One region of the Desulfovibrio sp. JC022 genome, then DNA from elsewhere that is predicted to be linked to it. Evidence: riboswitches for the same ligand, from Rfam matches in the RefSeq annotation. Region 1 holds a riboswitch; the other holds the start of a gene.
The links. A riboswitch is a leader RNA that binds a small molecule or an ion and turns the genes downstream of it on or off. The one in region 1 is predicted to bind cobalamin.

Region 1 (7,707 bases):
TGGCCTCGATGCTGATGACATCGGCATCAAGGGCGGCAATGGAATCCATGATTTCATCGAATTCGCAGTAACACATGTGGGTATGAATCTGGGTGGCATCCTCAACGCAGGAAGCGGAGAGACGAAAGCACTCCTCTGCCCACTTCAAATATTCTGGTTGTTCTGCCTTACGCAGAGGCAGACCTTCACGCAGGGCGGGTTCGTCAATCTGAATAACTTTAACCCCGCTCTTTTCAAGATCAGCCACCTCATCACGCACGGCCAGTGCGATCTGACGGCAGGTTTCACTGCGGGGCTGGTCATCACGAACAAAACTCCAGCACAGGATGGTTACCGGTCCGGTGAGCATACCCTTGACTTCACGCTCTGAAAGGGAGCGGGCATAATTGATCCAATCCACGGTAATGGGACCGGGACGGGACACATCACCGAAAATCACCGGAGGTTTCACGCAACGGGAACCGTAACTCTGCACCCAGCCGTTGGACGTAAAGCAGTAGCCGTCAAAATTTTCGCCGAAATATTCAACCATGTCGTTGCGTTCAGGTTCACCGTGAACCAGCACATCAAGCCCGATTTCCTCCTGACGACGGATGCAGTCTTCGATGTATCCGTGCATAAAGCTTTCGTAATCAGCCCGCTCAATACGACCGTTCTTAAAACCGCTTCTGGTGGAACGCACTTCCGGAGTCTGGGGAAAAGAACCGATAGTGGTTGTGGGCAAAAGAGGAAAACCGAGCCCGCGCTGAATTTCAGCACGCTTGGTATAAGTGGATTTACGCTGGTAATCTTCAGGTTTTAGTTCAGCCAGTCTCCGGGCAACCTGTAGATTGTTAACCCTCGGACTTTTCTTCCGGGAGCCAAGAATGCCGCGGTTATCAACCAGAAAAGCTTCAACATCCTTACCTGCTGCTGCATCAGCGATGGTCCTGATTTCTACACACTTCTGGCGGGCAAACGCCATCCAAGATTTAATTTCCACGTCCAGCTTTGTTTCCAGCTCAAGATCAAAAGGGACATGCAGAAGTGAACATGAAGGAGCTACCAAGACCCGTTCTTCGCCAAGCACAGTCTTTGCGGACTTCACAGCAGCAACACCCTTATCAAGATCAGCCCGCCAGATATTCCTGCCGTCTACTACACCGAGGGAAAGGCTTAAATTATCCGCCAGATTTACAAGCAGCGGTTCAAGGTCCTGTGAACCGCGTACGAGGTCAACATGCAAAGCATCGACAGGCAAAGAGGTAGCAGTTTCAAGATTATCACCCAGACCTCCAAAATAGGAGGCAACAAGAATTTTGGAATTTAAGGCTGCTTCTTTAAAGGTGCGGTAAACAGGGTTGAAAAGCTTACGCACCGACTCGTCGAGATCGAGGGCCAGAATAGGCTCATCAAATTGAATCCACTCGCATTTGGCGGAGAGCTTCTCAATTAGTTCCACGTAAGCTGGCAGCAGGTTTTCCAACAAATCCAAACGATCAAATTCCTGATCCGCGCACTTACCCAACAGCAAAAAGGTCAATGGTCCGGGCAGGACGGCCTTGATTCTGTGCCCAAGCAAAGCCGCTTCATCAACCTGTTCAAGCAAAGATGTATCGGCAAGAAAAAACTTCTGGTCACTTTTAAATTCAGGCACGAGGTAATGGTAGTTGGTATCAAACCACTTTGTCATTTCCATGGCCGCCACGCCGTTCTCTCCAGCTTCACCACGGGCCATCCTGAAATAATCATCAAGGGAAATTTTGTTTCCTTCCACATTATATCTGCCGGGGATAACACCGAACCTGACTGCATTATCAAGCATGTGGTCATAGTAGGAAAAATCACCTACCGGTATCAGATCAACTCCAGCCTGCTTCTGGTCATCCCAATGCAGTTCACGCAATTTTCTGGAAGTAAGTGCGAGATCATCCGCCCCGGCTTCACCTCTCCAGTATGATTCAAGTTTACGTTTGAGTTCGCGGTTACTGCCCATTCTGGGATAACCTAAAGTGTGCGTCAGCATAATAATTCTCCGTGTTTCAAGTGACCGAGATATTTATCCCTGTTTCACAGACCTGTTCGCGAGGTCCGGCACTCACTCCCGCAGGACGTCTTCTGGCTTCCGGACAGTTTGACGCACAGTATCGATCCTTCCCGTTCTCAAAACAGTGAATCGACACCATCACCCTGAATTATGCCCGGTTACAGCAGCGCGCCTGCGACGGATTTTCACCATCTTCCGTTTCCTGCGGGCGCATACAAATCAAATTCAATATATAAAAATATTGTTATATAGTGATCAAGGAATGCCATTCATCTTCATCGAAGTCAAGTACCCACGAAAATTTTCCACCAGACCAAAAAAGAAGCCCCCGGAGTTGTCCGGGGGCTTCTTTTTTAGCAACTATTTAAAATGATCGTTTATTCGCAATCCCTTACATTCAACTTCTCACGAAACTTTCCATCAACTGCGGGAAATTTCAGCAACGCGCCTTTGACCAGACATTTACCGACAATATCCAGACCTTCACGGTCCTGACTGGTGGCCTTTCCGCGCCAGAGGTATGTTTTCAAACCCTCATCATGGGGAGTCATCAGATAGATCCGCACGGTGTTATCCACACGGGGGGCATCAGCGGTCTTGACCACACCTATTTCAGAGTTGGTCTTGCTGATATAATCGTACTCGTAAGCTTCCCTTTTGTAGGTAACTCCCCTTTCCATGAATGCCTTGGAACCGAAATTAACCACTACCACGAAATCGGGTGAATTCGGGTCATATTTAAAACCCTTGGCTTCCAGTTCCAGCTTGGCAGTATTGAGCAGAATAGCTTCAAGATCCTTCTTGGATTCGCTTTTCTGCTTAAAAGAAAAAGTTTTAAAATCGCTGAAATCAGTGCCCGGAACAGGTTTATTCTCGACATCCATATTAACGTACACGCACCCGGAAAGCATCATTCCGATCAATGCGAAAACAACAAGTAACTTCCTCACCACTTTCTCCTGACTTTATTAGTTACGACCATCCCCTGAAATTCAGGCCGCATTAAATACTTTATTACAACTTCCTATAGCATAATCATTTAACTTTTTTAGCGGCTTTAGCCAAGAGTTAAAACAAATTCAATGGGCGGAATGAGACATTAAAAAAATCAATCATAAAAACAGACCAGATTTCGACCGGACTCCTTTGCGTCGTACAAGGCCATATCCGCCATGCGCAACAACCTGTTCGTATCGAGCCTGCGCGAATTCATGGAGGCTACCCCGATGCTTGCAGTACACTTAATAATCCCAGACTGTATGGAAATTTCACTCGCTGCAAATTTCCGGCACAACCTTTCTCCCACAGCAATACCTCCGGCAAGGTCTGTTCCGGGCAGAAAAACTGCAAACTCTTCCCCGCCCATGCGGGCAAAAACATCATCATCCCTGATCACACTGCGACAGATATCAGCAAAATGACGCAGCACTGCATCCCCAGCCTCATGCCCATGGGCGTCATTTATCTTTTTAAAATTATCAAGATCAACCATCAACATAGACGGACCAGCTGGATTACGTTTATCTCCCTGCATAAACAATTCAACCTGCCGAAAAAATTCCCTGCGATTGTAGGCCCCGGTAAGACTGTCTGTGGTTGCCAGCAACAACAGCCGCTTCTCTTCCGCCTTGCGCTGAGAAATATCATTCACAACCCAAAGCACCCCGCGATTCAAGTCAGCAGGAACATTCACATCCACGGCCTGACCGGACAGAGAACACCACACAAATTTTCCGTCCTTACGCTTCAGCTGATATTCAATATTTACCTGAGCTTTATTTACGAGGGTGTAGTAATATAACTTACCAAATTCATGAAATTTTTCTTCGGTAAGGTGCAGATCAATCATACCCAAGCCGACCATATCAGCAGGCGACTCATAACCCAGAATATCGGCAAGAGCCTGATTTGCCCTTTTCAGGATTCGCCCACCCTTCAAGAACATCATCCCGGCTTTGCTACTTTCAAAAATAATTTTCAACTCATGCAGGGTTTCGCGCAATTCCATTTCAGTTGCTTTCAGATAAGAAATGTCACGTATAGCTGAAATGCGGTAGGTCTTATCCCGAAGCTGCACTGTACGCCCCCGGATTTCAGCAGGAAAAGTAGAACCGTCCTTACGTCTACCCATGACAAAATAAGGCTGCTCGTACCTGCTGGAAATGTTTTCCCGCACCAATTCGCGATACTCTTCAGCTACAAGATCCAACCCGCCCATGCCAATGACTTCATCATGGGTATAGCCCAGAACTTCCAGCACTTCCCTGTTCACAGCCACACAACGCACCTTCTCATCAAACACGCCGATAGCTTCAGAGGAAGAATCCGCCAGCAAGGTCTGTAGCTCCAGCTGCTCTTTCAACTCCGATATATACTTATGAAGCTTCTCTGCTCCCATAATTTTCCCCGTACTCCTGATCTCGCCCTGTTTATAATCAGTCTATGTGTGAAACAACTCAACCGTCAATAACTCATCAAATAGCTAAAACAATGATTTTTCAATAATCCTGCAAATCTTGTATGCAAGACTGATCTAACCCGCCGAGCAGTAAACATTTGAAAAGACGAAACAGAGTAATAAGGTATGATTTAAAATGATAATTCTCAAATAACATAAAAAATAATTCACTTGAATTTTATTGAATCATAGTGTTCTTTCCCCTTGGGGAGGTAAATATGAATACATTATCAGACCGACGCAAACAGACAAGGATAGAGCTGGAATCCATCAACGGTTTTTTTCGGCAATGCGACGTTGCCGCGTCAACAGGTGGAAACCTTGATATAACCATACTCAATATTTCCACGGAAGGAATGAAGTTCATGACCAATTCAAGCTGCGATTCCAATAGGATAAAGCGGGACGACGTTCTTTTTTTCCGGGGTTGCATATTTAATGACAGAATTGGATTTCTCAGCAGCCAGAAGGCCGTCGCTGTCTGGCAGGAAGACACTGTCTTCGGGGTAAAATTTATCCCATCCCTCGATCTTGATGAACCCTCCCTGATCGATATGCTCAAGTAAAAAGCACACCCGAGACCGCCTCTTTCAAATAATAAGATTAATTGGTATCTTCTCTTCGTGAACAAGCAAGAAACCAAAATCATAGCATGGGTCGGAAATACCTTTTTCCGCACCGGAATGGATGAACTGGGCTACAAAACAGTCCACATCCCCATCCAGGGGCAGCAGGTATTCACTTGGCAGGATATTCTGGAAAAGACCGGAACTAAGCCTTATGCCGTGGTCTATGCCGACCGCTCTATCGCTCCGCCCCTTGCAGGCGTGGAAAACTTCCCCTGCCTGACCATTTTTCACTGCATCGATACCCACATCCACAGCTGGTACCCCTTTTACGCCCAAGGATTCGATATCTGTCTGGTCAGCCTGAAGGATCATCTGGACCGTTTTGCTCCCCGTTTAAAGGAATCACGGCTGCTCTGGTTTCCGCCCATTGTCATGGACCATCATGTTCCATCCGAAACACAAAAAGAATGGGACCTGCTCTTTGTAGGTAATGTCAGCGCGGAATTGACCCCGGAAAGAAAAATTTTTCTCGATAAAGTAGCTGAACATGTGCCCGGTCTGCACATTACTAAAGGCGATTTCAGCAAACTTTTTCCCAGAGCAAAAGTAGTGCTCAACATTGCCGAACGCGGCGACCTCAATTTCCGGGTATTTGAAGCCCTCGCCTGCGCTGCATGTCTACTGACTCCCAAAATCGAAAACGGATTCTTTGATATTTTTGAGGATGGAGTTCATCTGCTGACCTATGAACCCAACAACGTTGAAGACCTGCTTGGAAAGTATAATCTTCTAATAAATGATGAAGAATTACGGGAACGCCTTGCTCGGCAGGGTAATAAATTGATCGAAAGCTCACATCGCATCATCCACCGCGCGCAGACCCTGCATAATGTAATTGAAGAGATGGATGTGGAAGCGGCCATAAAAAACCGCATTAAAGCTGCACCGGAGCTGCGCCGCAATTTTCTAAAGTCACTCTACCTGCACTGGGCTGAAGAAGTGGGCATACCGGAATTTCAGAAGATTTATTTGCAGGCGGCTAAGAATTAGTTGATGCGCTACGCGCTTTAATTAAAATATTTTCGCCTCCGGCGACCGGGGAAGGAAAACTTTTGCAAAAGTTTTCCTTCCCCGGACCCCATCCTTTCAAAACCTTTTAGTATGCTTCGCACTTAGCGCGGACAGACAGGATGGGAAGAAATATTAGCCCTTCAACTGCTCAAGCCCCTGCTTCAGATCAACCTTCAAATCTTCCACATCTTCCAGACCTATATTTAAGCGGAAAAGTGTTTTCCCCTCGTATCCAAAATGGTTGGTGCGCCGGAACTTGCCTCCGGTGATCAGACTTTTGTAGCCGCCCCAGCTGTAGCCGAGACCGAAGAGTTCGAGGTTGTCCACAAATGGCGAGTGATCGATATCTTCGTATTGTTCCTTGAGGGTGAAAGCGAAAAGCCCGCTGGAACCTTTGAAGTAACGTTCCCAGAGATCATGCTGGGGATGGCTTTCAAGGGCCGGATGGATCACAGATTCGACCATTTCATGATTCGCCAGCCACTTAGCAACTTCAAGAGCAGCCTGCTCATGAGCCTTGAGCCGAACTTTCAGAGTCCGCAGACCGCGCAAGCCTTGGTAACAATCTTCCTGCGCGGCATAAACTTCAAAAAGACCGCAGCATTTATTAAAAGTATCCCAACTCTGCTCATTGGTGGAAACAGTGCCCAGCAAAATATCAGAATGCCCGGTGATATATTTGGTGCAGGACTGAATGGAAACATCAATGCCATGCTCAAAGGGATTGAAATATAAGGGAGTAGCCCATGTGTTATCGATGACTGTAACTACACTTTTTGTGCGGCAGACTTCGGTGATGGCGGAAATATCCTGAATCTCAAATGTATTTGAGCCGGGAGATTCCATGAACAACAACTTTGTATTTTCGCGAATGTAATCAACTACTCCTGCGCCGGCATCAGAGGGCAGATATTCGGTTTCAACACCGTACTTTGCGAGGAATCCATCACAGAAATGGCGGGTCGGGCCGTAAACATTATCGCAAATCAGAATATGATCACTCTGCTTTGTATAAGCCATAAGCACCATGGCAATAGCAGCAATACCGGACTGAAAAGACTTACAGCCATACGCACCCTCAAGCTCAACCATGGCAGCTTCAAAAGCTTTCTGAGCACCAAGACCGCAGGTTCCGTAATCAATGCCTTCATACTCACCCTTATTCGCCTTGAGCATATCGGCGTAGGAATCAAAAAGGACAGTTGAAGCGCGATGCAAAGGCGGATTAATGGTATCTATAACTTGCAGGGCCTCGTCTTTGCCCGCATTGACCAGCTTGGTGGAAATATCTTTCATGGGAACTCCTTGTTGTTTCTGGCCCAAAATATAAAGCGGGAAACTGGAAAAACAACCAGTTCCCCGCAATTTATTTAATTTTTCAATAGACTTTAAAGCTAGGTAGCGAAGCTTAATAAAAAGTTTTAAGATTCTTAAACCCTTTTCCCAAAAGGGTTTAAGCCGCCGGAGGCATTCTTACGCCATCTTTTCAAGCTCAGCTTCAATCAACTCAAGCGAAAAATCTTCGCAAACCACTGCATTGCCCAACCTATCAAGGCCGACAATTACCACCGCGCCCTGCTTGA
Region 2 (7,707 bases), on a different contig from region 1:
TCCGGGATCCATTCCAATTGCCTGTTCAGGACCGGTACTGGTTTCAATAAGCTCACAAATCTGGGAGTTTGCCCAAAGGATGTCATCGTTAGGGCCGACAATTGAGCAAGGCAGGACCAGCCCCTTCAGCACGCCTTCGGAAAAGCCGAGCTTGTTTTTCAGCTCCGCGACCATGAAGTCGATATTCTCGGAAAGGTCCTTAAGTTCGCAGACATATTTTCCATTAAGCTCAGCCTTGAAATTACCATGGGCAATCTCGCTGGTAAAGTCGCGGATAGTAGCCATAGGCCCGGTGACCTGTTTGCGGATGGTAAACACAATTACGCCAACAAGCAGGAGAACCATCAGGGTTCCCATGACAATAAGTATATTTCGCTCTTCAATTGCAGCACGGGTCAGGTCCGAAACATAGGCGGACATACAAACCACCCAGCCGGTGGAAGGTACAACCTGAAAGGACTGAATCTTGGCTCTTCCTTCCCACTCATATTCGGTCTTACCCTTGGGGGCAGCAAGACTGTCTTTTACAAACTGATGACTGGAAATATCTTTTAAAATGAGATCCTGATTTACCTTATGAGCAATGATGCGCCCTTTATTATCCAGCATGTAGGCATATCCATCTTCACCGATGGAAATATCGCCGATCATCTCCATAGAATATTTCTGCCAGTCAACAGAATAAAAGAACCCGCCAAGAAGCTGGCCTTGTTCATTACGGACAGGCACAGCCATGACCACGATAAAACGATCATCCAGCACAGACTTTAGAACCTCGGAAACCGCAAAATTACTACCGTTCAAAATTTTCTGCACATATTTGCGGGAACGAAGATCAGCACCGGCAGCTGACTGCCCGTTTGATTTAAGCCCGAACACAATATTTCCATCCAGACCGAAAGCAGCCAATGTAGCAAGTTTGCTATTGTTCCCCATCTTCTGCCGGAGATGCTTTATTATTCTTGCCCTGGCAGCCTCATCAGTGAATGCATTTTGGAGATCCGCACTGCTGGCATAATCAGCAAGATCACTTTTGGACAGTTCCAAAAACTGACCAACCTCATTTACAATTTTATTGTTCAGCACTCCCATATTCTGCTCCTGAATACTCAGAACCGCAGAATTGGTCATTGAACTCACAACAACGACAAAAGCAATAACCGAGATAGAGACTATCGCGGTTATCAAAATTGAAAGACCGGTATTAATGCTTTTGAAATTCATTCCAAACCCCTTATTATTGACAATTAAACATGCGCCATTCATATTTATTAAGGGAGACTACAGAGAGCTTATCTAAATTATATTATTTTTCGCTATATGGCATAAATTTATAATTGCCTGTCATTAAAGCTTATTTTTAAACTTGTCTCAAAAAAAAAGCCCCCGCACTGAATCAACAGTGCGAGGGCCTACTTTTAAAGGTATCTTTATTTTGACTTATTGTAATCTTCCAACAGTCCGGTCATTTTATTAAGCAGTTCGCCTCGCTCTTGAGCTACTTTTTTCCACTTCTTCTTCTCGCTCTTCAAGGCTTCTACTGTGTGCAGCAAATCCTGAATGGTATTTGCAGGATAGCCGTGCTTGGCATAACTTCCCTTGCGAAGCTCCTCATCATTTCTCTGGCGCAGAGCGCGTAACTGGCTGGCTGATAATATCATACTCATATGCTGTTAATGGTTCCGGTCAGTACACAAATTACATCCTGAAAACAGCTAACGCAAGCAATTACAAAATAATATAAATGCTGCCTAACAAAAAGTCCGGAGAAATGAATCCCCGGACTTTATATTTCAGTCTATGTTGCTGAACAAAACTAGCCGCAAGTGCATGAATTGTAGCTGTACTCAGTTCTTTCGCGGTACTCTTCCTGCTTACCCTTGTTCCAGCGGTTTACCGGACGGTAGTAACCCACAATGCGGGTATATACCTCGGCATCCTTACCGCATTCAGGGCATTCAAAATGCTCACCGTAAAGATAGCCGTGATCTTCGCAGACCGAAAAGGTCGGAGTTACCGAGATGTAAGGAATCTTGGTATTAGTCATGGCTTTAATGATGAAGTTCTTGAGCGCGGTGGTATCGGGAATAGCCTCACCGAGGAAGGAATGGAATACTGTTCCGCCATTGTACAGGGTCTGCAAATCGTTCTGGTGTTCAAGGGCGTAGACAACGTCCTCGGTAGAACCAACCGGCAACAAGGTGGAGTTGGTGTAGTACGGGGTACCTTCACCGGAAGTGTAAATATCGGCATAAAGATTCTTATCGATCTTAGCCAGACGGTAGCAGGTACCTTCACCCGGAGTAGCTTCAAGGTTGAAGAGGTTTCCGGTTTCTTCCTGAAATTCCACGGTCAGGTCGCGCAGGTGATGCAGAACCCTCTGCATGAGACGTGAACCGGAAGGGGTATCAATACCTTTGCCCAGCAGGTTATGGCAGGCTTCGTTACCGCCGATGAGTCCGATGGTGGAGAAGTGGCCTTTGAAGCCGTTCTTCAAGTAGCGCTGGGAGAAGGGGAACATGCCGCTCTCAAAGTTGGCGGAAACCAGCTTGCGCTTGTACTCAAGGGAGTCCTTGGCCTGAGTCGCGTACTCGGTGATCAGGTCGAGGAAATCTTCCTCACCCTGTGCGAGGTAAGCCAGTTTGGGCAGGTTCAAGGTAACAACACCGATGGAACCGGTCAGGTCCCCGGCACCGAACAAACCACCGGTTTTCTTGCGGATCTCACGCAGGTCCATCTGCAAACGGCAGCACATGGAACGCACGTCCTCGGGATTGAGGTCGGAGTTGATAAAGTTCTGGAAATAAGGCGCGCCGTATTTGGCGGTCATCTGCAAGAGCAGCTCGCCCACTTCACTTTCCCACGGAAAATCCGGGGTAACGTTATATGTAGGAATGGGGAAAGAAAAGATGCGGCCATCGGAGTCACCTTCAAGCATGACTTCAACAAAGGCGCGGTTGATCATCTCCATTTCTTCTTGGTACTCACCGTAAGTGGTGTCCTGAAATTCTCCGCCGATGATAACGGGTTCGGTAGCAATATGCTTAGGCGGAACCATATCAAAGGTGAAGTTGGTGAACGGACTCTGTCCGCCCCAACGGGAGGTGGTGTTCAGGTTGAAGATCAATTTCTGCACAATCTGCTTCACACGGTCATAATCCAGACCGTCGTGACGGATGAAGGGAGCGAGGTAGGTATCAACGTTGTTGAAAGCCTGCGCACCGGCCCATTCGTTCTGAAGAGTGCCGAGGAAGTTGACCATCTGTCCGGTTACGGAATCAAAATGACGTGCCGGACCGGAAGAACAACGGCCCTTGAGACCGAAACCGTCCAGCAGCAGATCACGCAGGGACCAACCGGCGCAGTATCCGGCAAGGCCGAAGGAAAGGTCATGAATATGGAAATAGCCGTGCTCGTGGGCCAGCCTGATTTCTTCGGGATATTTTTCAAGGCAGTAACGGGCCTGAACAGCTCCGGACATGTGCAGCATCAGTCCCTGAAAGGAATGGCCCATGTTGGAATTTTCATTTACACGCCAGTCGGAACGGTCAAGGTAACTTTCAATGGTTCCGGCGATATCGAGGTAAGTTTCATCCTGGCGGCGCAGTTCGCGACGTTTTTCGCGGTAAATTATATAACGTTCGGCAACAGAGTAAAGACGGTTCTCCATGAGAACCAGCTGAACCATATCCTGAACCATTTCCTGTTCGGGCACATCGACTTCAGCGAGCTTATGCTCAACTTTACGTCCGAGACGCTTACTCAGCAGAGGATCTTTGATTCCGCTGGCTTTGAGAGCTTTAAAAATTGCTTCTGAGATACGCTCAGTGGACCATGATTCGAGACAACCGTCACGTTTGAGAATTTGTTTGGGCATTTAATTACCTGATTAAAAATTTGTCCGCACACATCACCGTCCACGCCGAAAAAAGAACGCAGAAAAGGAAGCAACCTCCCCAGATTGCAAGCCCACGGCTCAGCCGTGTCTTATGGTGGTGTGCATTAGGTGCAGGGGCCCGGAAGGCTCATCCCGCAGGACTTTTGAAACCGGAAGAATGTCAGAAACAAACTTTCGGTCGGTTTGATTCGACCTGCCATAAAGGACAGGCAATGCTTCAGGTCGGAGTGCTGGCTCGGGATACGCACAAAAATGCTTCCCTGACAGCGGCAGAACCGCCCCGGATTCAAACCGGGTTCCCGACTGGTCCGTTTTTGATGCTCAGAAAGCAGAAACGGATTCCTGAAGTGCTGACGACTGAAAGCAGTCTAACAGACTAGAAAATACGGTCAAGACTCTCTAGACTTTTTCTTATACAACACCCTGTCAGCCCTTGGGGTGCTTGGCATAACTCGTGTTGAACAGCAGTTTTCCACAATTGTTCGTTTGGTGTTCAAAACATCTTAAGGCCCTGATTTAGAGACAAAATCCTTTAGCCGTTTTCGAATAATTTCAGCCGGACGAATTAGTCCGGCTGAAATTATTTTTAACCTGAAAACAAAAACACTTTTTATCTGAGATAAAGATCAAGAAGCTCGGGACTCTTCGCGCAATCCGTCAATCAATGAACGCAACTCCATAGCTAGAATAGAAAGATCCTTTGCTGAATCGTTGGATTTTTCCATGGATTTGGTGGTCAATTCTGCCATCTGGTTAATATTCCTGGATGAAGAATTAATCTGGTCCGATGACACGGACTGTTCTTCCGCAGCAGCAGAAATATTCCGGACCTGTCCGGTAACCCCATTCACGAGGCTGACAATCTCCTCAAGAGCATCCCCGGCCTGTTCCGCCAACCGGGTACTGTCCAGCACAGACGTCGCAGCCTCTTCCATGCTCTGCACATTGGCGTGGGAACTTTCCTGAATAGCCTCAACCACGAGGCCCACATCCTTGGTGGCGTCCATGGTCTTTTCTGCCAATTTTCGTACTTCATCGGCTACCACTGCAAAGCCGCGCCCGGCATCCCCGGCACGGGCAGCCTCAATAGCCGCATTAAGGGCCAGCAAATTTGTCTGATCCGCAATATCACTGACCACAGACATGATCCGGCCAATATCTTCAACCCTGACATTCATCTGGTTAAGACTATCCTTCAACCGGTCACTCTGCTCCTTGACACTGAAAATGGAATTAATCGCTTCCCCGGTCATTTCCGCACCCCTATTGGCGGTACTCATGGCTTCCCCCGCGCCCACAACGGCATCAGAGCAACTGCGGGCCACGTCCTGAATGGAACAGGTCATCTGATCAAGAGCGGTAGTGGATTCGGAAAGATTAGACTGCTGCTCCCGTGCCCTTCTGCTGGAATCCGCAACATGATTGCTGATTTCATCTGAAGCAACAGACAGCCCGTTGACAATCTGCTCCAGATTGCGGACCACTTCAAGCACGCCCTGTCTGCGAGCGTTTTCAGCTTCCTTCTGGGCCTCGCTCAACCCGGCAAGAGCCTCACGTGCTGAACTGGCCTCGCGTTCAGCAACAGCAGTAGCCTCTTCAACTTTTCTCTTATCTTTTTCAATCACGTGCATCAGTCCGTTATACGCCCCGGCAAGATCCCCAAGCTCACCATTCCCATTCTGCTCAATACGATGAGTAAGGTCACCTTCTCCGGCAGCAAGATTACGACTTGTCGCAGAAATTTCACCAATAATACGACGTAACGGTTTAATAATCATCATCCGGCTAAGCAGGATAAGCAACAGCCCGATCAAAACCACAACCCCACCCAGAACAGTAACAACGTAGACGGCCCGCTGCTGAAGCAGATTATAGCTTTCAACCTGTTCTGTACGGATGGAATGCTCCAGCCCCACAAGCTTTTCACGAGCCTCTTCCATGGACTGCATGGATTTTTTCATGGCAAGGCTGGTAGTATAGTAAGCCTTGAAAACATCCAGATACTCCCCGGTCAGTGATACTATCTTTTTAAAAAGCTTAGCCTCCCGTCCTTTGGGGAATAAAGGTTTGAACTGCGGGTATGAAGCACCCATGCTGGAATCAGGGTCAATGCCCATCAATTTTTCAATATCAATGATCAATCCTGATCCGCTGGAAGCATCCTTATAAAGAATGAAGTCTTTAGCCATCTCCTGAAAACCGAGTGGTTTGTTGAGTAGAATCGCTGCGGTCTGCCGTTTGGCAGTAAGCTCATTAAGACCTGCCATGGAGACAGCCAGAGCACGGACAAGTTCACCATTATTCTGCCCCGCCTGCGGAGTAAGAGCCTGCTCTTGAAGGACAGCAATCTTCTTAGCCTGTTTTCTCGCAGTACGGGCAATGCTTTTCTGGAGAGACAGGGCCTGACCGAGGATTTCCACCGAGATCTCGCGCAGTCTTTTGACATACCCGACCCCATCATTGAACTGACCCTGAAATGTTTTAAAACCACTATCAAAATTATTAAACGAACTTTTCAACCCGGCAAGAGAAGCAACCATCTGCCCATCCACACCCGAACCTGCCAATGCATCCACTCTTTCATTCATGCCTCTAGTCATCTTTGCGTAAGCTTTTAGAACCTCAGGCTCTTCCCCCTGATTTTCCATGGACAGCTCCTCACGATGGGTCAACCAATCAAGTGCTTCCGACTGAGCTTCCACCCCGATGCTGATAATTTCATCAAGGCTGTTTCGGGACTCCATTTTCTCAGTCAACTCCCGCAAGGTAAAAATTGAAACGCCGCCCAGACACAACGCGCAAAACAGGAAAACCAGCATACCTGCTACAATTTTATGCGATAATTTAAATGTATACTTCATTCCCAACCTCTCCTTTATATAAAAACGACTCTCATTTTCATTTAACAAATATAATTGACATCAACCAAAAGCACTCAGCAGACATAGTGAAAATGAGAATGCTTTTCAACTAAAATCGAATGGAAAATCAAATAATCTAGTTTATTTTAAGAAAAAACCCCACAATTATTAAAATTGCGGGGTAAATATTATAGTGAACAAAAGTTTTCCACAGATGTTCTTAAAATGTTCGTAACTTGATTTGAGCTAAAACGCCCCATTCATCTTCTTAATAAAAGAAAGAAGCATATCCCGCTCATCGTCAGAAAATTCTGCGGTGATCTCTTCAATGAGTCGCAGATGGAGACGGTCATGCTCCTTAAACATCTCATTTCCGGTCTCGGTAAGGCCTACGATTATTGAGCGGCGGTCGGTCTGGTGCGGTTTGCGGCAGACGAAAGCCTTATCCTCAAGGCGATCCACCAATACGGTCAGGGTTCCGGTGGTGATACCCATGCACTGAGCCAACTCTTTCATGCGCATATCTTTATGAATGCCCAACACTTCAAGAGTGTGCATCTGCGGCAGGGTCAAACCTTTTTCACGGACCACGTCATGTTCCCATGAGGAAAGCTTTTCATAGAATTCGATCACCGCATGGTTGAGCTTATCCAGCACAAGGACCTCCACTTTATAAATTTGTATAACTGTAAATTGCAAAACCTATAGTCATCACCCCGGCGGTACGCATGACCAGCGGCTCCACCCAATCCTGCTCAAGGGCTCGCACTAACGATGCTGCCCTGTAAATGGCATAAATCACCGACGCAAGGGCTACTCCGGTCCCGAAGGCATAGCTGGCGAAAACCGCAGTACCCTTAAACACACTTCCAGAATCAAGGGCGTATTTATACATGATCGCCACTGTGGGGCAAGGCACAATCATGTTCACAAACCCGATGGAGAACA

Region 2: linked by a shared signal. The riboswitch ahead of FMS18_RS06330 (ribonucleoside triphosphate reductase) and the one ahead of metE (5-methyltetrahydropteroyltriglutamate--homocysteine S-methyltransferase) in region 1 are both predicted to bind cobalamin.

The regions. Positions count from the first base shown of each region.
Region 1 is NZ_VOPZ01000001.1:202,594-210,300, reverse strand. It holds gene metE (5-methyltetrahydropteroyltriglutamate--homocysteine S-methyltransferase) at 1-2,005, opposite strand, end outside; cobalamin riboswitch at 2,070-2,260, opposite strand; gene FMS18_RS00855 (DUF4136 domain-containing protein) at 2,404-2,976, opposite strand; gene FMS18_RS00850 (diguanylate cyclase) at 3,135-4,424, opposite strand; gene FMS18_RS00845 (pilus assembly protein PilZ) at 4,703-5,050, shown strand; gene FMS18_RS00840 (glycosyltransferase) at 5,108-6,103, shown strand; gene metC (cystathionine beta-lyase) at 6,257-7,420, opposite strand; gene aroB (3-dehydroquinate synthase) at 7,598-7,707, opposite strand, start outside.
Region 2 is NZ_VOPZ01000003.1:247,931-255,637, reverse strand. It holds gene FMS18_RS06340 (methyl-accepting chemotaxis protein) at 1-1,224, opposite strand, end outside; gene FMS18_RS06335 (hypothetical protein) at 1,431-1,661, opposite strand; gene FMS18_RS06330 (ribonucleoside triphosphate reductase) at 1,817-3,877, opposite strand; cobalamin riboswitch at 4,101-4,259, opposite strand; gene FMS18_RS06325 (methyl-accepting chemotaxis protein) at 4,525-6,759, opposite strand; gene FMS18_RS06320 (MarR family transcriptional regulator) at 7,006-7,416, opposite strand; gene FMS18_RS06315 (sulfite exporter TauE/SafE family protein) at 7,430-7,707, opposite strand, start outside.